One region of the Sphingobium sp. WR1 genome, then DNA from elsewhere that is predicted to be linked to it. Evidence: predicted binding sites of a transcription regulator. Region 1 holds the regulator's gene; each other region holds the start of a gene.
The links. Region 1 encodes LexA, which represses DNA repair genes until DNA is damaged. Its sites were predicted from a motif close to GTTCCNCNCTTGTTCT; they were not measured.
Positions count from the first base shown of each region.

Region 2: the regulator LexA is predicted to act here: its motif matches at 826-841, upstream of radA (DNA repair protein RadA).
Region 3: the regulator LexA is predicted to act here: its motif matches at 2,158-2,173, upstream of uvrA (excinuclease ABC subunit UvrA).
Region 4: the regulator LexA is predicted to act here: its motif matches at 4,832-4,847, upstream of AC58EF_RS14235 (DNA recombination protein RmuC).

Region 1 is NZ_JCATID010000024.1:46,814-52,671, reverse strand. It holds gene trpD (anthranilate phosphoribosyltransferase) at 1-432, shown strand, start outside; gene trpC (indole-3-glycerol phosphate synthase TrpC) at 429-1,220, shown strand; gene moaC (cyclic pyranopterin monophosphate synthase MoaC) at 1,217-1,690, shown strand; gene AC58EF_RS22475 (molybdopterin molybdotransferase MoeA) at 1,687-2,868, shown strand; gene AC58EF_RS22470 (hypothetical protein) at 2,934-3,089, opposite strand; gene lexA (transcriptional repressor LexA) at 3,242-3,916, shown strand; gene AC58EF_RS22460 (ComEC/Rec2 family competence protein) at 3,907-5,858, opposite strand, start outside.
Region 2 is NZ_JCATID010000002.1:114,622-120,479, reverse strand. It holds gene AC58EF_RS03020 (endonuclease/exonuclease/phosphatase family protein) at 78-776, opposite strand; gene radA (DNA repair protein RadA) at 940-2,307, shown strand; gene AC58EF_RS03010 (CvpA family protein) at 2,458-2,979, shown strand; gene AC58EF_RS03005 (hypothetical protein) at 2,983-3,504, shown strand; gene AC58EF_RS03000 (NAD-dependent epimerase/dehydratase family protein) at 3,524-4,420, opposite strand; gene proB (glutamate 5-kinase) at 4,443-5,573, opposite strand; gene obgE (GTPase ObgE) at 5,668-5,858, opposite strand, start outside.
Region 3 is NZ_JCATID010000020.1:1,311-7,168, forward strand. It holds gene AC58EF_RS20205 (phosphotransferase family protein) at 1-808, opposite strand, end outside; gene AC58EF_RS20210 (hypothetical protein) at 869-1,099, opposite strand; gene AC58EF_RS20215 (calcium-binding protein) at 1,102-1,728, opposite strand; gene AC58EF_RS20220 (hypothetical protein) at 1,730-1,912, opposite strand; gene uvrA (excinuclease ABC subunit UvrA) at 2,222-5,137, shown strand; gene AC58EF_RS20230 (hypothetical protein) at 5,523-5,858, opposite strand, start outside.
Region 4 is NZ_JCATID010000011.1:66,138-71,995, reverse strand. It holds gene AC58EF_RS14260 (S41 family peptidase) at 1-112, opposite strand, end outside; gene AC58EF_RS14255 (murein hydrolase activator EnvC family protein) at 332-1,525, opposite strand; gene AC58EF_RS14250 (23S rRNA (pseudouridine(1915)-N(3))-methyltransferase RlmH) at 1,644-2,066, opposite strand; gene rsfS (ribosome silencing factor) at 2,110-2,499, opposite strand; gene AC58EF_RS14240 (nicotinate-nucleotide adenylyltransferase) at 2,575-3,204, opposite strand; gene AC58EF_RS14235 (DNA recombination protein RmuC) at 3,335-4,816, opposite strand; gene AC58EF_RS14230 (aminotransferase) at 4,975-5,858, opposite strand, start outside.

The sequences.
Region 1 (5,858 bases):
GGCATCGCCCGCCCGGCCTATGTCCCCATCTATGCCGAAGCGCTCGCCGAACTGGGCGCGGACCGGGCGATGATCGTCTCCGGCGACGAAGGCCTCGACGAACTTTCGCTCGCGGGCGGCAACGACATGGCGGAAGTGAAGGGCCATGAACTGGTCGCCATGCATCGCCTGACCGCCGCCGAACTCGGCTTGTCCACCCATCCGGTCGAGGCGATCCGTGGGGGCGACGCGGCGCATAATGCCGCGGCTCTCCGCGCCCTGCTTCAGGGCGAGCCGGGGCCGTATCGCGACGCGGTGCTGCTCAACGCGGCCGCCGCCCTTGTCGTCGCCGATGCCGTTCCCGATCTGCGCGAAGGCGTGGATGAAGCCGCCGAAACCATCGATCGCGGCCTTGCCAACGCGCTCCTCAATTGCTGGATTGCCCATTCATGACCAACAAGCTGATCGAAATCTGCGATTTCAAGCGCGAGGATGTCGCCCGCCGCAAGGCCGCGACCAGCGTCGCATCGCTGCACGCCCGCGCCAGCGAGCAGACGCCGCCGCGCGGTTTCCGCAAGGCGCTGGACGATGCCGCCCGTTCTGGCTTCGGCCTGATCGCGGAGGTGAAGAAGGCCAGCCCCTCCAAAGGCCTGATCCGCGCCGACTTCGATCCGCCCGCCCACGCCGTCGCCTATGCCGCCGGCGGCGCGGCCTGCCTGTCGGTGCTGACCGACGAACCCTATTTCCAGGGCCATGACGATTATCTGATGGCCGCTCGATCGGCCTGCGCCCTGCCGGTGCTGCGCAAGGATTTCCTGGTCGATCCCTGGCAGGTGCTGGAAAGCCGTTCGCTGGGGGCCGACGCCATCCTCATCATCGTCGCCGCGCTGGACGATGGGCAGATGCGGGAAATCGAGGACGCCGCCCTTGGCCTTGGCATGGACGCCCTGATCGAGGTGCATGACGAAAGCGAGCTTGAGCGCGCCCTTGCCCTCCGATCGCGCCTGATCGGCGTCAATAATCGCGACCTGCGCGATTTCTCGGTCGATTTCGCCCGCACCTACGAACTGGTGGGCAAGGCGCCCGAGGGCTGCACGTTCGTCGCCGAAAGCGGCCTTGGCAGCCATGCCGACCTTGTCGCCATGTCGGACCATGGCGTGCGCTGTTTCCTGGTCGGCGAAACCCTGATGCGGCAGGCGGATGTCGAGGCGGCGACCCGCAACCTGCTGACCGGCGCATGAGCGGCCTCACCCATCTGAACGAGGATGGCGCGGCGCGCATGGTCGACGTCTCCGCCAAGGCGGTGACGGCGCGCGAAGCTGTCGCCTCCGGCCGGATCGGGATGCGCGCGGAGGCTGCAAAGGCGATAGCCGACGGGCTGGTGAAGAAGGGCGACGTGCTCGCCGTGGCGCGGGTTGCCGGCATCATGGCCGCCAAGCGCACCGCCGACCTCATTCCCCTCTGCCATCCGATCGCGCTCAGCGCCGTGACGGTCGATTTCGATCTGGACGAGGATGGCGTGACCGTCACCGCCACCGCCCGCACCGCCGGCCAGACGGGGGTGGAGATGGAGGCCCTGACCGCCGCCTCGGTCGCCTTGCTCACCATCTATGACATGGCCAAGGCGCTCGATAAGGGGATGATCGTCAGCGATATCCGCCTAGAAGCCAAGACCGGCGGCAAGTCGGGCGACTGGCGGCGGGGCCCATGAGCCTGCTGCCGGTTGCCGAAGCGCAGGCGCGGCTTTTTGCCCTCGCCCGGCGCCTTCCGGTTGAAACCGTGCCGGTCGGCCAGGCCGTCGGCCGCTGGCTGGCGCAGGATATCGTCGCGCTGCGCGACCAGCCCTGGGCCGATCTTTCCGCCATGGACGGCTATGCCGTGCGTGCGGCCGAATATCCCGGCCCATGGCGCGTGACGGGAGAAAGCGCAGCGGGCGCGTCGACCCTCACGCCGCTCGCGCCCGGCGAAGCCGTCCGCATCTTCACCGGCGCGCCCTTGCCGCCCGGCGCCGACGCCATATTGATCCAGGAAAATGCGACCCGCGACGGCGACATGCTGACCGCCAACGCCGATCCGCTGCCCGCCGGCCGCCACATCCGCGCCGCCGCGTCGGATTTCGCGCGCGACGCACGGTTGCTGAAGGCCGGGGCGCGGCTCGGCCCGGCGCAAATCGCCCTTGCCGTGCTGGCGGGTCATGGCGAGATGCCGGTCCGCACGAAACCGAAGGTTGCGCTCCTTTCCACCGGGAACGAACTTGTCGCGCCCGGCTTGCCGACGCCGCCGGGTTTCCTTCCGTCTTCCAACGCGCCGATGCTGGCGGCGATGCTGGCCCCCTTCCCTTGCGACGTCATTGATCTCGGCATCGTCCCCGACGATCTGGACGTCATGGTCGCTGCGCTGGAACGCGCCGCACAGGCGGACATCATCGTTTCGACCGGCGGGGCGTCGGTCGGCGATCATGACCTTGTCCGCCCCGCCTTCGCCAAAGCCGGCGGATCGCTCGATTTCTGGAAGATCAGGATGCGCCCCGGCAAGCCGCTGATGGCCGGACGCCTGCGCGACTCGCTTTTCCTGGGCCTACCGGGCAATCCGGTGTCGGCCTTCGTCACCGGCACGCTCTTCCTGCTACCCCTGATACGGCATCTGGGCGGCGCGGCCGATCCGTTGCCGCCAACGGATGAGGCGTCGCTCGCCTCCGCCCTGCCCGCCACCGCCGAACGCGACGATTATCTACGCGCCTGGCGCAGTCCCGACGGCGTGGTGTCCGTCACGTCGCAGGACAGCGCCGCCACCGCCGCCATGGCGCAGGCGGATTGTCTGATCTTGCGCCCGGCCGGATCGCCCGCGGCCGCACCAGGCGACCCCGTCACCGTCATCCCGTTTCCCTGACCGCCATGCCCATGAAAAAGGGGCCGTCGCGCGGCCCCATTTTCATGTCGATCCAGTTCGGACGGTCAGCGTTGCTGCTTGTTGCCCGGCGCCTTGTCCTGGCGACGTTCATCACCCATCTGGCCCTGCTTGTTTTCCTGCTGCTGCTGACGATCGCGCTGGCCCGCGCCGCCTTGCTGATCGCGGCGCCGGTTCTTGTCCTGATCATTCTGGTTGGGCATTGTCTCTCTCCTGTCGCCCTTTCGATGGGCGACAGCAACAGAACCCGCTCCGGCCCTGTCCGTTCCATTGATTGCGGCAAGCCGTTCAGCGCTTGACTAATCCCGATGTGTTTCCTATGCGTTCCTCATACGTTCCATGGAGGACCGCAGCGATGTTGACGCCCAAGCAGCAGGAATTGCTGAGCTTCATTCAGACCCGGTTGGAGGAGGGCGGCGTGTCGCCTTCGTTCGAGGAGATGAAGGATGCGCTCGACCTGCGTTCGAAGTCCGGCATCCATCGGCTGATCAATGCGCTGGAAGAACGCGGCTTCATCCGCCGCCTGCCCAATCGCGCGCGCGCGCTGGAGGTGCTCAAGCTCCCCGACGCCATGCATCGCGCCCCCGCGCCGGTCGTCGCGCCCCCGACGAAGGTCGCGCCGCCCGATTTGCCGATCGCGGCCAATGACGTGATCGAAATCCCGCTCCACGGCCGCATTGCCGCCGGTGTTCCGATCGAGGCGATGGAGGGGCATAATATGCTTTCCGTCCCCGCCGCCCTGCTGGGCGCAGGCGATCATTATGCGCTGGAAGTCTCCGGCGACTCGATGATGGAAGCGGGCATATTGGACGGCGACTTCGCCCTGATCCAGCGCACCGACGTTGCGCGCGAGGGGCAGATCGTCGTCGCCCTGATCGACGAGGCTGAGGCCACGCTCAAATATTTCCGTCGCGAAGGCAGCAAGGTCCGGCTCGACCCGGCCAACGCCGCTTATGAGCCGCAGGTCTACGACCCGCGCCAGGTCCGCATCCAGGGCAAGCTGGCTGGCTTGTTGCGCCGTTATAACTGAGTTTTTCTCGGCCGGGGACGCGCGATCCAGGGGTGCGCGTCACCGGGCCTAAGGACAGTGTGAACTTCGCCCTTTTCCAGGGTGATCGACAGGCCGCCGGTGCGCGCCAGCAAGCGGCGGTCGATCTTCATCCAGCGCGGACGGCACCAGCGCGGCAGCCCGCGATCGCTGACGACGATATCCGCGGCGGCGCAATCGCGCATGAAGTCGCGCCGCGCAATCAGCACGTCGCTGCGGGTGAAAAGCAGCCGCCAGTTGCGGCCATTTCTGTCCCTCAGCCGGACGGCGCACAGGTCGGGCGAGCATCGCGCCTCCGGCAGAGCGGCCATCGCTTCCAGTTCGCCGTCATAGCCCGCACTTTCGGACAGAACATCGCGCACATAGTCGCCGGCCCGGTCCCGCAAGATCGCCATGCCCTTTCCAGTCCGCACCGCCACATGCCGCCCGTCGCCGGTCACGAGGATATCGGGCGGCGACGCGGTAAAAGTGACAAGCACGCCGATCAACGCCGGCGCCAGTCCCAGCCACCGCGCAGGCGTCCGCCACAGGAGGCACCAGAGCAGGCCCATGATGGTGACGCCGAACAGTCCGGCGCCCATGGTCGGTGCGAGCAGCGTCGCCATCGGACTGGCCGCGACGCCATGGGCGATCAGCAACAGCAGATTGAGCGCCTGCTCGGTCAGCCACCAGGCGGGCCAGCCCAGTCCGACGAGATCGAGCAACAAGGCCAGCGCCTCCAGCGGCATGACGACGAAGGTGGTGAGCGGAATCGCGATCAGATTGGCGAAGGCCCCCAGCAGACCCGCCTTGTGGAAATGGAACAGCGCGATCGGCATGAGCGCCAGTTCGACGGCAATGCCGGTCGCCAGCATCACCGCCAGCGCCCGGCCGAACCGGCGCATCGCCCCTTCGTCCCGCGCCGCGGCAAAGGCCCGAAAACGCGGATGCTCGGCCAGCGCCACCAGCGCCGTCACCGCCGCAAAGCTCATCTGGAAGCTCGGCCCCGTCAGCGCCTCGGGCCACAGCAGCAGCACCACCAGCGCGCCGGCGGCGACCAGCCGCAGCGTGATCGCCTCCCGCCCCATCGCCAGCCCGCCCAGCACCAGCAGGGCGGCGACGCAGGACCGCACCGTCGGCACTTCCGCGCCGGTCAGCAGCGTATAGCCGATCCCCGCCAGCGCCCCGCCCGTCGCCGCGATCAGCATCAGCGGCAAGCCGAGCGCCGCCCGCCGGCTCAGCGCCATGACACGCATCAACAGGAAGATGACCGCCCCGATCAGCGCCGTCACATGCAGTCCGCTGATCGACAGAAGATGCGCCAGCCCGCTCCGCCGCATCGCCTCCGCATCCGCTTCAGGAATGGCGCCCTGGTCCCCCGTCGCGAGCGCGGCGGCGATCCCCTCCGCCGATCCATCCACGCTTGCCAATATATGGCCGAACAGCCGCGCCCGAAGCGGCGGCGGCACGACGGACGGCTTCAGCACCTCGACCGGCTTCAGCGCTTTTCCGGTGGCACCGATCCCCTGGAAATAGGCCCGCGCGGCGAAATCATAGCCGCCCGGCACGCTCGGCGGCGCCGGAGGCATCAGCCGAACGCGGAAACGGATACGCGCGCCCTCGCCCAGCCCCGCCGGAACATCCGCATCAGCAATATTCACCCGCACCATCGCAGGCAGGCCGGGCGCATCGATCGGCCGAAGCATGACCCGCACCATCGCCTGCGCCGGAACCGGCCGCTGCGACATCACATCTGCGGTGAGTTGGACGAAGATCGCCCGCGACAGCGGCTTTTGTCCTACCATCTCGGCCTTGCCCCAGATCAGCAGGCAACCGGCGCACGCCAATATTGCGCCCGCGATAATCATCCGTCGCAATCGCCCACCGGCCGGCAGCATCGCGCCGACACAGGCGAGGGCCAGCGCCCCGCAGCAGAAAGCCAGCC
Region 2 (5,858 bases), on a different contig from region 1:
TCAGGGATGAATCGCAGAGGGCGAGAGGAATGTCGAGGGGACGTATTGGTCCAGATGCCTGTCAACGGAAGTAGTTTTCACCCAACCGCAAATTCCGCCCAGATCGGCAGATGGTCCGACGCCTTGCGTGCCGCCGCGCTTTCATGGACGCCGCAATCCTTGAGCTTCAGCCTGCCGCAATGCATGATCCGGTCGAGCTGCGCCACCGGCCGCCGCGCATGAAAGCTGCGCCCGCACGGCGCGAAGCTGTAATGCCGCGCGAAATCGGCCAGGCAGCCGCGCCCCGCGCTCCATTCGTTGAGGTCGCCCATCAGCACCGTGGGCATCTCCCTGCCCTGCGCCGCAGCATGGATTACCGCCGCTGCCTGCCGCCGCCGCCACAGGCCCGACAGGTCGAGATGCATACCGAACACCCGCACCGCCGCGCCGTTCATCGTCACCTCCGCCATGGTCGCGCCGCGCGGCTCCAGATAGGGGAGGTGCAGCACGTCATGGGCGCCGACCTCCGCCTCCTTGCGCACCAGGATCGCATTGCCGTGCCAGCCCATGGAATCCATCTGCACGTTGAGCGGCACCGGCCTGTAGCCGCTCTGCTGGTCCATCAGCAGCGGCGGGATCGCGGCGGAGCGCACGCCGAAGCGCCGGTCGGCCTCCTGCAAGGCGATGATGTCGGCATCCACTTCGCCCAGTACCTCCAGCACCCGTTCGGGCACACGGCGCCGGTCGGTGCCGATGGCCTTGCGGATATTATAGCTGGCGACGCGGATCGTTTTCATGTCGTTTCAATGCGCCAGCGCGCGGGATGTTTCCAGCGGGCGCATCGATGTTCTTGAATTGTTCTCAAATTCCCTTCATACCAACATCCGTTCGGTTCGAGCTTGTCGAGAACCCTCGCGCAACGGTTCTCGACAAGCTCGAACCGAACGGAGAAGAGAAGGCATGGCCAAGGCAAAACGCAAATTCGTCTGTCAGCAATGCGGCACCGTCACCAGCCGGTGGCTGGGCCAGTGCGAGGATTGCGGCGAATGGAACAGCATCGTCGAGGAAGCGGCGGAAACGATCTTCTCGCAGCGCCATGACCTGCAAAATGGCGGACGCGCCATCACGTTGGTTGGCCTCGACAGCACGGTCGAGCTGCCCCCGCGCACCAGCACCAGCATCGCCGAATTCGACCGGGCGCTGGGTGGCGGCATCGTCACCGGCTCGGCCACCCTGATCGGCGGCGATCCGGGCATCGGCAAGTCGACCCTGCTGCTCCAGGCGGCGGCGCGCATCGCCTCGCGCGGGCTTTCGGTCGCCTATATCAGCGGGGAGGAAGCCGCCGATCAGGTGCGGTTGCGCGCGCAGCGGCTGGGTCTGGGCAACGCGCCGGTGCAGCTCGCCAGCGCCACCTCGGTCCGCGATATCCTGACCACCCTGAGCGAAGGGCCACCGCCCGCGCTGCTCATCATCGATTCGATCCAGACGATGCACAGCGACCTGATCGAGGGCGCGCCCGGCACCGTCAGCCAGGTCCGCGCCTCGTCCCAGGAACTCATCAAATTCGCCAAGCAGCGCGGCACCGCGCTGATCCTGGTCGGCCATGTGACCAAGGATGGCAGTATCGCCGGCCCGCGCGTGCTGGAGCATATGGTGGATACGGTGCTGGCGTTCGAGGGGGAGCGCAGCCACCAATATCGCATCCTGCGCGCGGTCAAGAACCGCTTCGGCGGCACCGACGAGATCGGCGTCTTCGCCATGGTGGCCGAAGGTCTGGAGGAAGTCGCCAACCCGTCGGCCTTGTTCCTCACCAACCGCGACGAGTCGGTGACCGGCGCGACCGTCTTTCCCGCGCTGGAAGGAACGCGGCCGGTGCTGGTCGAAATCCAGGCGCTGGTCGTGCGCCTGTCCAGCGGGGCGACCCCCCGGCGCGCGGTGGTCGGCTGGGACAGCGGGCGTCTCGCGATGATCCTCGCCGTGCTGGAGGCGCGCTGCGGCCTCAGCTTCTCGACCTGCGAAGTCTATCTCAATGTCGCGGGCGGCTATCGCCTGTCGGACCCGGCCGCCGATCTCGCCGTCGCCGCCGCGCTCATTTCCGCCATGTCGGAACGGCCGGTGCCCGCGGATGTCGTGCTGTTCGGCGAAATCGCCCTGTCGAGCGAAATCCGCCCCGTCGCCCATTCGCCGCTGCGCCTGCGCGAGGCGGCCAAGCTGGGCTTCAACCGGGCCTTCATCCCCGCCTCGGCGGCGGATGGGGTCAAGGGAATAGCGGTCAGCGGCTTCCGCACGCTCGCGCAGCTTGTTGACCAGATGCTGGGACGCGGATAGCCACGCGGGCAATGAACGCCATTTGCCCAATTCGTCATTGCGAGCGTAGCGAAGCAATCTACTGTCACGCCGTGGATTGGTTGGGCTTCGCCCGCCTTCGGCCCGCTACGCTCGCAATGACGGGGCGTTTACCGATATGAGCAGACCGCAATGAACGCCATCGACATTCTCGTCCTGCTCGCCATCGGCGGTTGCGCCGTGCTCGGCCTCATGCGCGGCTTCGTGCTGGAAACCCTCTCGCTCATCGCCTGGGTGCTGGCGATCTTCGCCATCCGCCTGTTCCATGCCTCCGCCGCCGAATTGCTGAGCGCCTTCATCGGCAACAGCAGCGGGGCGGCGATGCTGGCGCTGGTTCTCGTCTTCGGCGTCACCTTCGGCATCGGCAAGCTGATCGCCCATGCCATCGGCCGCCGCACGCGCCAGTCGATCCTCGGCCCGGTCGACCGGGTGCTGGGCGCGGGCTTCGGTGCGGTGAAAGGGTTGATCGGCGCGACGATCGTCTTCCTCGCCTTCAGCCTGGTCTATGACACTTTCTACGGCAGCGGCGCCCGCCGCCCCGACTGGCTGAGCGACGCGCGCACCTATCCACTGCTCAACGCCAGCGGTCAGGCGATCAGCGAATTTCTGGCGGAACAGCGCGCGAAGAAGCCGGCGCCGGACGACGGCGGCTAGGCGATGCCGGATACGCCGCCCTGGCCTGTCGGTTCGGTCCATGTCCCGGGAAGCCGGGAAGGGGCAGGGATCGATCCGGGGCTGGCGGCATCGCTGAAGGCGGTCGCTTCGGTGATGAACGCAGCCAGCGATCGCTGGTGGATCATTGCCAGCGCGGCGGTCGCCCTGCATGGCGCCGATGCCGGAACGGTGGCCGATGTGGACGTGCTGCTGAGCGTCGCCGACGCCGCGCGCATCCTACCCGCCATCGGCGTGAGGGCCCGCAAGGACACAGGCGGCGAGCGCTTCCGCTCCATCCTCTTCGGCACCTGGCGGGAAGCGCCGCTGCCGGTCGAGTTCATGGCCGGTTTCCACTATCGATCGACGGCGGGCTGGCGCGAGGTTCAGCCGCAAACCCGCTGCCCGATTCAGATCGACGGGGTGACGCTCTTCATTCCCGACCGGCTGGAACTCCAGCAACTCCTGACCGGTTTCGGTCGTCCCAAGGACAGGGAGCGGGCCAGCCGCCTCGCCGCCCTGACCTGACGGTCCGTGCCTTTCGGCGTTACAGCCACCCCTTCTCCCGATAGGCCTCGACCGTCGCCTTCAACCCGTCCTCGGTCGGCACCTGCGGCATCCATAGCCGCCTGGGCGGCTGCTTGCGCTGGGTGACGACCCAGTCGGGATGGCAGAAATAATCGACCCGGTCGGGGGTCAGCTTGGCCTTCCGACCGCGCATCAGCCGGTCGGTCCGCGCGGCAATGCTCAACAGCCATTCCGGCGTCGCGATCGTCTTCACCGACCGCCCCACCGCCCGGCCGATCGCCGCGCCGAAATCCTTATGATCCCAGCCGTCGGGCGTGCCGTCGTCCACCTCATAGGTGCGGGTCAGGCTGATTTCCTTCTCCTGCGCCAGCGCCAGTAGCAGCCGCGCCAGGTCGCCGACATGGATCACCGATAGCCGTCCGCCCGGCGGCAGCATCATGATGCCGCGCTTGGCCATGCGGAACAGTTCCAGCATCTCGCGGTCGCCCGGCCCATAGATAGCGGGCGGCCGCACGATGCTCCAGTCGAGACCGCTCGCCTTGACATGGCGTTCGGCCAGTTCTTTCGACCAGCCATAGTGGGACAGTTGCGGCTCCCGCGCCGCCAGCGAGGAGACATGGATGAGCCGCCTGATCCCGCGCCGGCGCATCGCGTCGATCACCGCCACGGTGCCACGCGCATTGCCCGCCTCGAACCCGTCGCGGTCGGGCGCATTCACCACGCCGGCGATATGCACCACGGCGTCGGCGTCGCGCACCAGCGTATCGAGCGCGGCCGCATCCTCCAGCGATCCCGGCACCCATTTCAGCTTCGCGCGCGGTGGCTGCGCCCGGCGGGTCAGCGCATTGACGCGCAGCCCTTCGCCCAGCGCCTGCTCCAGCACCTCGGCGCCGACGAAACCCGTCGCGCCCGTCATCGCAATCCGAAAAGGCGTCATATCAGACCATCGCCATATGGTCGCGATGGACCAGCACCGACCGCGGCATCTCGCCCAGCAGCGCGGCGATGTCCTCGCTGCGGCGCCCGGCGATCTTCGCCGCCGCCGCGCTGTCATATTCGATCAGGCCGCGCGCGATCACCCGGCCGTCCTGCGCGACGATATCGACCACGTCGCCGCGATCGAACACGCCCTCGACCTGGGCGACGCCGGCGGGCAGCAGGCTGTTGCCCTTGCCCAGCGCCTTTTCCGCGCCCGCGTCGACGATCACGCGCCCGCGCGTCGTCAGCCGGCCCGCCAGCCAGCCCTTGCGCGCGCCCTTACCTTGGGCGGCCAGAAAGATCGATCCGCGCCCGCCATTCGCCCAGTGCGACAGCGGCGCGTCGACCTTGCCCGAAATGATCGCCAGATGCGCGCCCGCGCCGGTCGCGATCCGCGCCGCCTGGATCTTCGACACCATGCCGCCCGAACCCATGCCCGACGCCGAACCGCCGTCGGCCATCGCCGCGATCCGCGCGTCGATCGTCTCGATTGTCTCTATCAGCATGGCGCTGGCATCGACGTGCGGGTTGGCGGTGTAAAGCCCGTCGACATCGGAAAGCAGCGCAACCGCGTCAGCCCGTGCCGCCTGTCCGATGCGCGCCGCCAGGCGATCATTGTCGCCGAAGCGGATTTCCGACGTCGCCACGCTGTCATTCTCATTGACCACCGGCACGACGTCGAGCGTCATGAGCCGCTCCAGCGTGGCCGATGCGTTCAGATAGCGCCGCCGGTTCTCCAGATCGTCCAGCGTCACCAGCATCTGCGCGGCGGTGATGCCCTTTTCGGCGAGTAGGCTTGCCCAGCATTGGGACAGGGCGATCTGTCCGGTCGCCGCCGCCGCCTGCGCGTCCTCCAGGCTGCCGCGCCCGCCCCTGGGCAGCTTCAGCCGCCGCGCGCCCAGCGCGATCGCGCCGGAGGACACGATGATGACCTGCTGCCCCGCCGCCTTGCGCGCGGCGACATCGGCCACCAGCGTGCGCAGCCAGTCCACGCGCACTTCGCCGGCGGGATCGACCAGCAGGGCGGAGCCGATCTTGATGACCAGACGGCGGACAAGTTCGGGGGGGAAACCGGAGAGGGGGGATGTCACAGGAAAAGGATCCGTTCGGTTCGAGCGAAGTCGAGAACCGTCATGCACCCGCTTCTCGACTTCGCTCGAAGCGAACGGGTGTCAGGATGATCGCCTAGATCGGCGACCATGTGGCTTCGCCTTCGTCGCCATCCTCATCCTCTTCATCCTCCGCGCCCTGATCCAGCATCGGCAGCATCGCATCCATCAGCGCGCCCACGCCTTCGCCGGTCGCGCCGGAAATGATGAAGACATCCTCCACGCCCCCTTCCTCGCGAAGCTGCGCGGCGATATCCTCCATCAGCT
Region 3 (5,858 bases), on a different contig from region 1:
CCGCGCGCAACGCATCGGCCAGATAGGCGGCGAAGGCCGCCGCGCGCACCGGCGCGCGCTGGCGTGTCCAGGCGAGCGCGACCAGCGGGCGCCAGGCCGCCAGCGCTTCGGCGTCCAGTCCCGTCAGCGTGCGATAGCGCCGCAGATACCAACCGCTCGCCGCGTCGCGCACCGCCGCCTCCACTCGCCCGACATCGCCGCCCCGCCCGACATCGCCTCCTGGCCCGAAACGCATCACCATTTCGGTCCGCACCAGATCCGTCGCGATCGCACCGCAGGCCGCCCGCGACCAGTCGATCACGCTCACGCCCCTGTCGGTCACGATCAGATTGGCCGGATGCAGGTCGCCATGCGACAGCGCGTCGCCTTCGTTCAGCACGTCCAGCCGCTCGATCGCCGCCAGCCGCAGCGCAGCGCCTACCGGCGCCGCCTCGATATCCTCGGCGATGATCGCCTTGCGGCTGCGCAGCGAAGGCGCATGGCAGGCCTGGATGCGCTGTTGCAGCCGCACCATCTGGTCCAGCGCCCAGCGCGTGCGGTGCGGGCGCCGGCGGATATAGGCCAGCAGATTGGGACCGCGCATCTCCTCATAGACGATGCCCTGCCGCCCGCCCGCCTCTTCCAGGCCGAAGACGCGCGGCACCGGCAGCCCGCTCGCCTGGAGCGTCCGCCCGATCGCATATTCGCGCGCGACGATGCCGGGATCGACGCCCGCATGGAACAGCTTGAGCACCCGCCCGCCGTCCAGCCGATAGACCTGCGCGCTCGCCCCGGCGGCGATGAAGGACGAAGGATCGGGCGGCGTCATTGCGCCGCCCTCTGCCCCAGCCAGCCCGGCTTGGCCAGCGTCTTTTCTACGTCTGGCCGTTTATGCCGCGACGAACATATCTGCGCCCGGCGCCAGGACGCGATGCTCATAATAGCCCGCGTCGATATAATGTTCGGTCAACGCCTCGACATCACTGCCGAAGGCGGCGGCCAGGTCGGGATTGGCTGCGGCATAGGCCAGCGCGTCGAACCCGTCGACATCGCGCCCCGCGGCCCGGCCCCACTGGATATAGTCGCGGGCCGCCGCATCGTCGTCGCTGCCCAGCGCCACGATCAGGTCGGGGTTGGACGCGATATAGCGCAGCCCGTCGAACGCATCGGCGGACCGTCCCTCGGCCCGCCCGGCCAGGTCCAGCCATCGGCGGACAGCAGACTGTAGCTCGCCTGCGTATCGCCCAGCACCAGCGTATCGAACCCCGCGCCGCCATCGACGATATTGTTACCGGCGCCCGGTTCGAGCAGGTCGTCGCCAAGGCCGCCGTCAAGCCGATCATGCCCCGCCCCGCCGGCAAGCAGGTCATTCCCGTCATGCCCGCTGAGGACATCGTCGCCCGCAAGGCCGGCCAGATGATTGTTGCCAGCATCGCCTTCCATGATGTCATGCCGGACAGTCCCGGCCCGGTCATTGTCGGGCACGGTGACGGTCACGATCTCGCTGTCCGTCCCCGCCGCGAAAATCTGCCCGCTCGCCGTCACCTTGAACGCCAGTATCTCGTCGCCCTCGATCAGAAGATCGTCCACGCCGCCGCCGATGACCGGCAGGTCGATGACATAATCGCCCGTCGGCGACTGGGAGACGGCATAGGTGCCGACAAAGGCAGGCACATTGACTTCATCGGCCGTTACGGTCGAATGTTCGGCATCGAAAGCGACCCTGACGGTGCCAGAATAACTGCTCACTTCATGTAGCGTGAGAACCGGCGAAACCGATGTGCCGGCCCCCTCCCCGATCGAACCGGATCGTCGTCACATCGTCACTCGCTCTGGCCGTGAAGGTCAATATCGTGCCACCTCCCGTCACATCCACGAGCGTCGGAAAACTCAGCGACATCAAAACCGGATTCGTCGTATCGGCAGTTGCCATGATCACCCCTGTATCACCCAGCGGATATGCCCCCATATCCTTGAGCGCGCCATCTCCAAATAAATGCAAAGAAATCAACCGTTATTCATTCGCGGCCATAACCCGGCCATGACAAATTCTATCGCGGCTCAGCAAAAATACGCTTTTCGGTTCGCGATAGCCTTCCCGTCTCGCGGCCCTTCCAACCCTTGCCGTATTCCCTCCCCATATCCATCTGGCTGGCTTTGACGGCATCTTGCCCAATCAGAACAAATATGGAACAACACGCCCCATGAGTCTCACGCACATCCAGAAGCAGAGCTTTGCCGAATGCTGACCCACATCTCCGTCCGCGGCGCGCGCGAGCACAACCTCAAGGGCGTCGACGTCGACCTGCCCCGCGATTCCCTCATCGTGATCACCGGCCTCTCCGGCTCGGGCAAGTCGTCCCTCGCCTTCGACACCATCTATGCCGAGGGGCAGCGCCGCTATGTGGAGTCGCTCTCCGCCTATGCGCGCCAGTTTCTGGAGATGATGCAGAAGCCCGATGTCGAGCATATCGAGGGGCTCAGCCCCGCCATCTCCATCGAGCAGAAGACCACCAGCCGCAACCCGCGCTCGACGGTGGCGACCGTCACCGAGATTTACGACTATATGCGCCTCCTCTGGGCGCGCGTCGGCATCCCCTACAGCCCCGCGACCGGCCTCCCCATCAGCGCCCAGACCGTCAGCCAGATGGTCGACCGGGTGATGCTCCTGCCCGAAGGCACCCGCTTCTACCTGCTCGCCCCCGTGGTGCGCGGCCGCAAGGGAGAGTATCGCAAGGAACTGATGGAGTGGCAGAAGGCGGGCTACACCCGCGTCCGCATCGACGGCGAAATCTATCTGATCGAGGACGCCCCGGCCCTCGACAAGAAGTACAAGCACGACATCGAAGTCGTGGTCGACCGCCTCGCCGTCGCCCCGGACATGGCCACCCGCCTCGCCGACAGTTTCGAACAGGCGCTCAAGCTCGCCGACGGCCTCGCCTATGTCGACCTGGCCGAAGGCGTCGTGCCGGGCCGCGAGGACGAAGCCCAGCCCGCCGACCAGAAGATGAAGGGCGCCGGTATTCCCGCCAACCGCATCGTCTTCTCCGAAAAATTCGCCTGCCCCGTCAGCGGCTTCACCATAGCCGAGATCGAGCCGCGCCTCTTCTCCTTCAACGCCCCGATGGGCGCCTGCCCGGCCTGCGACGGCCTGGGCGAGCGGCAGGAATTCGACCCCGAACTGGTCGTCCCCAATGAGGCCCTCTCCCTCAAGAAGGGCGCCGTCGTCCCCTGGGCCAAGTCCAACCCGCCCAGCCCCTATTATATGCAGGTGCTCGGCTCCCTCGCGCAGGAGTTCGGCTTCTCCCTCGACACCCCGTGGGCCGACCTGCCCGGCGAGGTGAAGCTCATCATCCTCCACGGCACCGGCGGCAAGCCCGTCACCCTACGCTTCCAGGACGGCAAGAAAAGTTACGAGGTCAAGAAAGCGTTCGAGGGCGTCATCGGCAACCTCAACCGTCGCCTCCTGCAAACCGACTCCGCCTGGATGCGCGAGGAACTGAGCAAATATCAGACCGCCATGCCGTGCGAGACCTGCAACGGCGCGCGCCTGAAACCCGAAGCGCTCGCGGTCAAGATCGCGGGCGAGGATATCTCCCTCTCCACCCGCCGCTCGGTGGTGGACGCGCTCGCCTTCTTCACCGCCATGCCGGACGCGCTCAACGACCAGCAGAACCAGATCGCCCGCGCCATCCTCAAGGAAATCGTCGAGCGCTTGGGCTTCCTCAACAATGTCGGCCTCGACTATCTGAACCTCGACCGCACCAGCGGCACCCTGTCGGGCGGCGAAAGCCAGCGCATCCGCCTCGCGTCGCAGATCGGCAGCGGCCTGTCGGGCGTCCTCTACGTCCTCGACGAACCCTCGATCGGCCTGCACCAGCGCGACAATGACCGGCTCCTCGTCACCCTGAAACGCCTGCGCGACCTCGGCAACAGCGTCATCGTCGTGGAGCATGACGAGGATGCGATCCGCCACGCCGACTATATCGTCGACATGGGGCCGGGCGCGGGCGTCCATGGCGGGCAGATCGTCGCGCAGGGCACCCTCAATGAACTGCTCGCGCACAAGGACAGCCTGACCGCCGACTATCTGAACGGCACCCGCCGCATCGAGGTGCCCACGAAACGCCGCAAGGGATCGGGCAAGAAGCTCACCGTCCACAATGCCCGCGCCAACAATCTGCGCGGCGTCACCGCGTCTATCCCGCTCGGCACCTTCACCTGCATCACCGGCGTCAGCGGCTCCGGCAAGTCCAGCTTCACCATCGACACGCTCTACGCCGCGTCGGCGCGCGCCCTCAACGGCGCCCGCATCGTCGCCGGGCCGCATGACAAGATCACCGGCCTCGACCATTGCGACAAGGTGATCGACATCGACCAGTCGCCCATCGGCCGCACCCCGCGCTCCAATCCGGCCACCTATACCGGCGCCTTCACCAACATCCGTGACTGGTTCGCGGGCCTCCCCGAAAGCCAGGCGCGGGGTTACAAGCCGGGCCGCTTCAGCTTCAACGTCAAGGGCGGCCGCTGCGAAGCCTGCCAGGGCGACGGCGTGCTCAAGATCGAGATGCACTTCCTCCCCGACGTCTATGTCACCTGCGACGTGTGCCACGGCGCGCGCTACAATCGCGAGACGCTGGAAGTGAAGTTCAAGGGCCAGTCGATCGCCGACGTGCTCGACATGACGGTCGAGGATGCGGTCGAATTCTTCAAGGCCGTCCCGCCGATCCGCGACAAGATGGCGATGCTCGCCGAAGTGGGCCTTGGCTATATCAAGGTCGGCCAGCAGGCCACGACCCTGTCCGGCGGCGAAGCCCAGCGCGTGAAACTCGCCAAGGAACTCTCGCGCCGCGCCACCGGCAACACGCTCTACATATTGGACGAGCCCACCACCGGCCTGCATTTCGAGGACGTCCGCAAACTGCTCGAAGTCCTCCACGCGCTGGTGGAGCAAGGCAACAGCGTGGTGGTGATCGAGCATAATCTCGACGTCATCAAGACCGCCGACTGGATCGTTGATATGGGACCGGAAGGCGGCGTGAAGGGCGGCGAGGTAGTCGCCGAAGGAACGCCGGAGAAGGTGGTGAAGGAAAAGCGCAGCTTTACCGGGCGCTATCTGGCGCCGCTGCTGGGGCTGGAGGCTGTGGCGGCGGAGTGAGGATTATAACTCAGGCTCGATAGGATCGACGAAAGTGTATCAGGATAATCGATGAAGGTACGCATTGTCAGCGTAGGCGAATACGATCGTCATGAAACAGAAGTGCGTTTCATTGCCACTGTGGATGGTCAATCTACACGCACAATGATAACGAACTATGCGATTTACATTCATTGGAGCGGCACTGAATATGCCTCCAGTAGATCCACTAGTGACATATGCTGCAAGTGGGAGGTTATTGGAGGTGATAGTAGCGCACACAATTAGAAATTCAGATGAACGGCCTGCTGCTTATTTGATTACTCATCAGGAAGTTTTGAGGGTAACAGGCAATATGAGTAACGCTGGAAATCCTCACACCCCAAATAAATGGAAATCCTAGAAGTTATTCATATTCCAGCCTCAGCCGTTGCCAATCGGCTAAAGCATCAGTAAAGCGCCGACGAAAAATATCCGCTTCATTCCCGTGAAGCGGATACCTATCTATGGAATAAGTCTGTCCTCGAATGACATCCAAAATTCTCATTTCATTTTGATTCACATTTGGAAAAGCATGGCCTAGCGCCCATAACGCTAGCCGAGCCGCCTCTTCGCCGAGAGCTGGTTCAGGGAACCAATATGGATAAACGAAGTGGTCTTCGTCACGCCCATCGCGAACAGACAAAATGTTTGCGAATTTTATCGACGCATCAACGTCAGGCAATCGGCAAACGGTTTTAAG
Region 4 (5,858 bases), on a different contig from region 1:
CATCGAGCGCCTTGTAGCTCGATGCCTCCCCATCGGCGAGCGCGGCAGTGGTGGCAGGAATGAGCGCAAGCGCCCCGAGCGCAACCGCGCCCTGGAGGAAGGTGGATTTCATGGCTGTCCTTGGAGTCCGCATCAATGCTCCGATATAGGCCGATTCGCGACGCAACGCAAAAGCGCGCTTCGATGGAGTGTCGCTGAGCGGCGATGAGCGTCGGGTTAATGGGGGCGGTCACAAGCCGACGCCCGTTCGTTTCGAGCGAAGTCGAGAAACGCAAGCGTCACGCTGGTCGCTTCTCGACACGCTCGAAGCGAACGGAACACAGCGCTTTCTTCAGCCCAATCCCACCAGCGGCACGATGTCGACCGGGCGGCCGTTGCGGCGCAGTTCCACCGTAACGTTCGGCCGGTCCGCGCCGGTGATGCCGACAGGGTCGCCCTGGCGCACGCTGTCGCCCACCTGTGCGGTCACGCGATGCAGACCGGTGATGAGGGTCGTCCAGCCCTGACCATGGTCGATGATCAGGATCTGGCCATAGTCGCGATAGGGACCGGCGAAGGCGACGCGGCCGGCAGTGGGCGCGATGGCCTGCGCGCCCGGCTGCGTCACCAGCGTCAGGCCGCGCGATCGCACGCCGCTGTCATTGACCTCGCCCATGCCGGTGACGAGCTGGCCGATCACGGGGAGGCGATAGGGCGGCGGACCCCCGGCGGAGACTTCGCGTTCCGGCGCGGGGGCGCCGGCCCGGTCGGGGCGGGCGGGGCGCGGCAGCGGGCCGGACAGGGTGGCGAGACGGTCGCGGAGATCCCCCGCTTCCTCCAGCCGGTCCATCAGGTCGACAATGTCGCGCGCCCGCTCGCCCAGCGCAAGCGCGCGCTCGCCCTCCAGTCCCGCATTGGCGCGATAGTCGCGCGCGGCGACCCGCTTCTGCGCCTCCAGTGCGGCGAGTGCAGTTTGCTGCCGCCTGCGGTCGGCCTGCGCCTGGGTGAGGGCGTCGGCGGCCTGCTGGGCGGTGGCGCGCAGTTTGCGGCTCTGCTCCAGTTCGGCGCGCAGGCCGGCGGTGCGCTGCTGGATCACGGGCAGCACCTGCCCCAGCACCGCACGCATATGGACGGCGTCGGCGACCGATCCGGGCTGCACCAGCGCCAGCGCCAGCGGCCGGCGCGCCATCATCTGGAGCGCGGCGGTCAGGCGGACGACCGGCTCCTGCCTGGCGGCAAGCCGGGCCGCCTGGGCGCGCTGCATCCGGTTGATGATGGCGATGCGGGCCTGCGCCGCCTGAATGTCCGCCTCCGCCTGCTGGATGCGCGCGGCGACGGCGGCGGCGCGGCGGCGCGCCTGTTCGGCCTCGTCGCGGGCGGCGGTCGCCTGCTGCTCCAGCCGGGCGGAACGGTCGCGCGCCTCGTCCGACTGGCGGCGAGCATTTTTGAGCGCCTGCTGCTCCTGCGCCAGTGTCGTGCCGGCGGTGCCCGGCAGGATGATCGCGTCCCCGTCCGCGGCGGGCAGGCGCGTCGCGGCAAGGGCCATCAGCCCCGCCAGTCCGCCTGCAATGAGGATATTGCGCTTCACCCGATGCCCCGCCCGTGACACGTCACTGACTAGGCACAAGCGTCGCCCATGTCGAGGCAGGGAAAGGAAAGGCGCCTCACCCTTCCCGATGATAGGGATGGTTGGCGAGGATCGAACAGGCCCGCCACAATTGTTCGGCCAGCATCGCGCGGGCCATCATGTGCGGCCAGGTCATGGCGCCGAAGGCGATCAGCAGGTCGGCATTGGCCCGCTCCGCATCGTCAAACCCGTCCGCCGCGCCGATCAGGAAGCGGCATTCGCGCGTGCCCGCGTTGCGCCAGGCTTCGACCCGGCGAGCAAAGTCCATGGAGGATAATTGCCTGCCCTTTTCGTCCAGCATGACCGTGACGGTGCCGGGACCGACAGGGGGCAGCTTGCCGCCCCGATCAGGCATTTCGGTAATCCTGTACGGCATGGTCAGCCGCCTGACATAGCGGTCGACCAGATCCGCTTCGGGCGAACGCCCGATCTTTCCGCGCGCGATGATGTGGAGCAGCATGGCCGCTCCCTAGCCTCTCATCGCGCGCCTGTCGAAGGGCGCGTCAGGCGTTGCCCGCGATCGGCGCGTCGACGAAGCCCCACATCCGTTCCAGATTGTAGAAGCTGCGCACTTCGGGCTTGAACAGATGGACGATCACGTCGCCGGCATCGATCAGCACCCAGTCGGCGACCGGAAGGCCCTCGACCCGCGCGGAGCGGCCGGTTTCCTTCTTGATCTTCTCGGCCAGATGCTGGGCCATCGCCGCGACCTGGCGCGACGAACGGCCGCTTGCGATCACCATATGATCGGCGATGCTGCTCTTGCCTTCGAGGGGAATGGAGATGGTTTCCTGCGCCTGGTCGTCGTCGAGCGACTGCATGACAAGGGCGTGCAGGGCGGCCACGGAATCGGCGCTCAGCACCGTATCGTTGGCAGGGGCGAGGTTAGTCAAATATACTCCAATCTGTTTCTGCTGGCCGCATTTCCGAGCCGGATGCCCGCCTCCGGCGGTCCTCCTCGAAATGCGTCATACGATCACCCGGCGCGTGAGCGGATCGCGCGCACACGTTGCTTCATATTCGCGATGCCAGAGGGGGTCCGCCTGCCGCAGCAGGGTCGCCGATCTTGGATCAGGGCGAAAGCGCAATAGCACGAGCGCCGGTGGTCTCCAATTCGTCCAGTCTGCACTCTGGCGCGCGGACCGGACGAAGCGCCGCAGCCAGCTCATGGCCGCAGAGCCACGGGCATCATCATCATAGCCGGGACGGGCGATCACGGCAATGGGCATCTGTCGCGCAATGCCGCGCCAATTCCTCCATTGGCCGAACTGGGCCAGATTATCTTCGCCCATCAGCCAGATGAAGCGGCGTCGCGGATAGCGGCGGACGAGCGCGCGCACCGTGTCGATCGTATAGCGGGTGCGCAGCTGCTGCTCGATAGCGGTGACGCGGATCGGAGCGCGACGGGCGATTTTCTGCGCGTGGGCGACGCGCGTGGGCAGCGGCGCCATGCCCTTGGCGGGCTTGAGCGGATTGCCGGGTGACACCAGCCACCAGACCTCGTCCAGGTCCAATGCGTCCTTGGCGAAGAGGGAAATGGCGCGGTGCCCGCCATGCGCCGGATTGAAGGAGCCGCCGAGCAGGCCGATACGTGTCATGGAACTGCCATGCCAGCAGGCGGGCGTGGCCGCAAATGGGAAATGCGTCACCCAATTTCGGATATTTCCCGCTGATTTTGACATTGATGCGGGAGGGGATGTCCGCCCCTGACCGCTCGCTGCCGTCGTCTTACTCTGCAGCCGGCAAGGCTCGGGCTTCATCCGCCTGGGCGTCGCGGGCCAGCAGGTCGAGCGGTTCCATCGCCTCGATCTCCTTGCCGCCGGTCTCGATATCGAGGTCGCGGAACTTGCGGCCGGTGGAGAGGACGCGGCTTTCGAAGCTGCCGATGAAGCTGTTGTAATTGGAGACGGCGCTGTTGAGGCCGGAGCCGAGACGCTTCAAGTGCGTCGCCGCGACCGACAGGCGCTCATAGAGTTCCTTGCCGAGCTGGCCGACCTGCTGCGCCTGCTCCTGCATTTTGGCCTGGCGCCAGTGGCCCGCGAGCGTGCGGGCGAGGGGAAGGAAGGTCGCCGGGCCGCAGAGGATGACGCGATTGCGCGCGGCGCGCTCCCACAATTCCATGTCCGCCTCCAGTGCGGCGGTGACGAAATTGTCGCCGGGGACATACATGATCACGAAATCGGGCGCCTTGGCGAACTGCTCCCAATAGGCCTTGCGCCCCAGCGTGTCGGCATGGGTGCGCACGGCGCGGGCATGGTCGGCCAGATAGCGTTCGCGCATCGCCGCGTCGACCTGATCGACGGCGTTCAGATAGGCTTCCAGCGAGCATTTGACGTCGACCACCAGCTGCTGGTCGCCGGGCAGGCGGATGATGAAGTCGGGACGCAGGCGGCCGTCCTCGACGGCGACGGACACTTCCTCCTGAAAGTCGACGAAGGGGGAGAGGCCGGCGGTCTCGATCAGATTCTTGAACTGCTGCTCGCCCCAGCGGCCGCGCGTCTTGGGCGCGGCGCGCAGCGCGTTGACCAGCTTGGCGGTTTCCTCGCGCACCTGCCCCTGTCCGGCATGGACCATCGCAATCGCCTCGCGCAGTTCGGCATAGCTGCCGACCCGGTCCTTCTCGACGCGGGCCAGGCCTTCCTCATAGCGTTTGAGCGTGGTTTCTACGGGCGAGAGCAGCGTCTTGAGCTGGGCCTCGCTCTTCTCGCTCGCCTGGGCGAAGCGCTGGTCGGCGCGGGTCAGGAACTGGGTCTGGGCCTGATCGAGCAGCTTGCCGCCAATCTCGCTGAACTGGGCGGACAACTGTTCCTTCGCCTCCTTGAGCGCCGCGATCTGCTGTTCGAAGGCCTGGGTGCGGGCCTGGGTGTCGGACTGGAGCGCAGCGAGGTCGCGCAGCGCCGCCTCGCGTTCGGTCTGGACGGCTTCGAGGCGCTGGACGGCGGCCGATTGCGCCGTCTCCAGCCGTTGGTCGGCGGCGATTTGTGCGGACTCGAGCCGGGCGATCTGGCTCGCCGCCTGCGCCACCCGTTCCTTTTCCACCGCCAATTCGGCGATCGCGCCGTTGCGCTGGGCGGTCGCCATGTCGAGTTTCGCGGCAAGATCGGCCTTTTCGGCGATGAGCGGCAGGGTCGACCGGGTTCGCAGCAGCCAGCCGACGGCGAGGCCGACCAGCAGGGCGACGAGAAGGAGAAGGGCGGCCGGGCTGTCCATCATGGGTCCTTGCTGGGAACGAAACGGGAACCTAGCGGCTCGGGCGGCGGGCTGCAAGTCCGACAGCGATCTGGACAATCAAATCGATATCAGCGCATTTCAATAGTTAGCTAACTATTGGAAAAGGGCCGCCTGCGTGCTGGCGCGGCGGTCGTTCGTCAGCCCAGCGTCGCGCGGAAGGCGCCCAGCCGTTCGATCGCCTGATCCAATGTCTCGTGCGTCTTCGAAAAGCAGAGGCGGACGAGATGTGTGACAGGGTCCTCCGGGTAGAAGGCGGAGATCGGGATCGCCGCCACCCCGGCCTCCTCGATGATCCGGTTGCAGAAGGTCACATCGTCCAGCGCGATGCCCGAAGCCGGAAGGTCGATCGAGAGGAACCAGGTCGCGCCGCTTGGGCAGACGACATAGCCTGCATGTCGCAACCCTTCCGCCAGCCGGTCGCGCGACGCCTGATAGGCGGCGCGCTGCGCGCTAAACCAGCTGTCGGGATAGCCCAGCCCTTCCGCCACCGCCCATTGCAGGTTAGGCGGGGTGGTGAAGGTCAGGAACTGATGGGCGCGGGCAAGCAGCGTGGCGACCGGCGGGGACGCGCACATCCAGCCGACCTTCCAGCCGGTGACGGAGAAGATCTTGCCCGCCGACCCGATCTTGACCGTCCGGTCGCGCATCCCCGGAAAGGCCATCAGCGGGCGGTGGGGCAGGCCGTCATAGACCGTCTGCTCCCAGACCTCGTCGCAAATGGCGATCAGGTCATGGGCGACGCAAAGCTCGGCAAGCAGCGCCAGTTCCTCGTCGCGCAGCACGACGCCGGTCGGGTTCACCGGATTGTTCATCAGCAGGAGGCGGGTTCGCGGGCCGATCGCCGCCTCCAGCGCCGCGCGGGTGATGCGCCAGTCGGGCGGAGCCAGCTTCACCACTTTCGCCACGCCGCCGGCGCGCGCCACCAGCGGCAGATAGGCGTCGTAGAGCGGGGCGAGCATCAGCACTTCGTCGCCCGGCCTGACCAAAGCCAGCAGGCTTGCCGCGATCGCTTCGGTCGCGC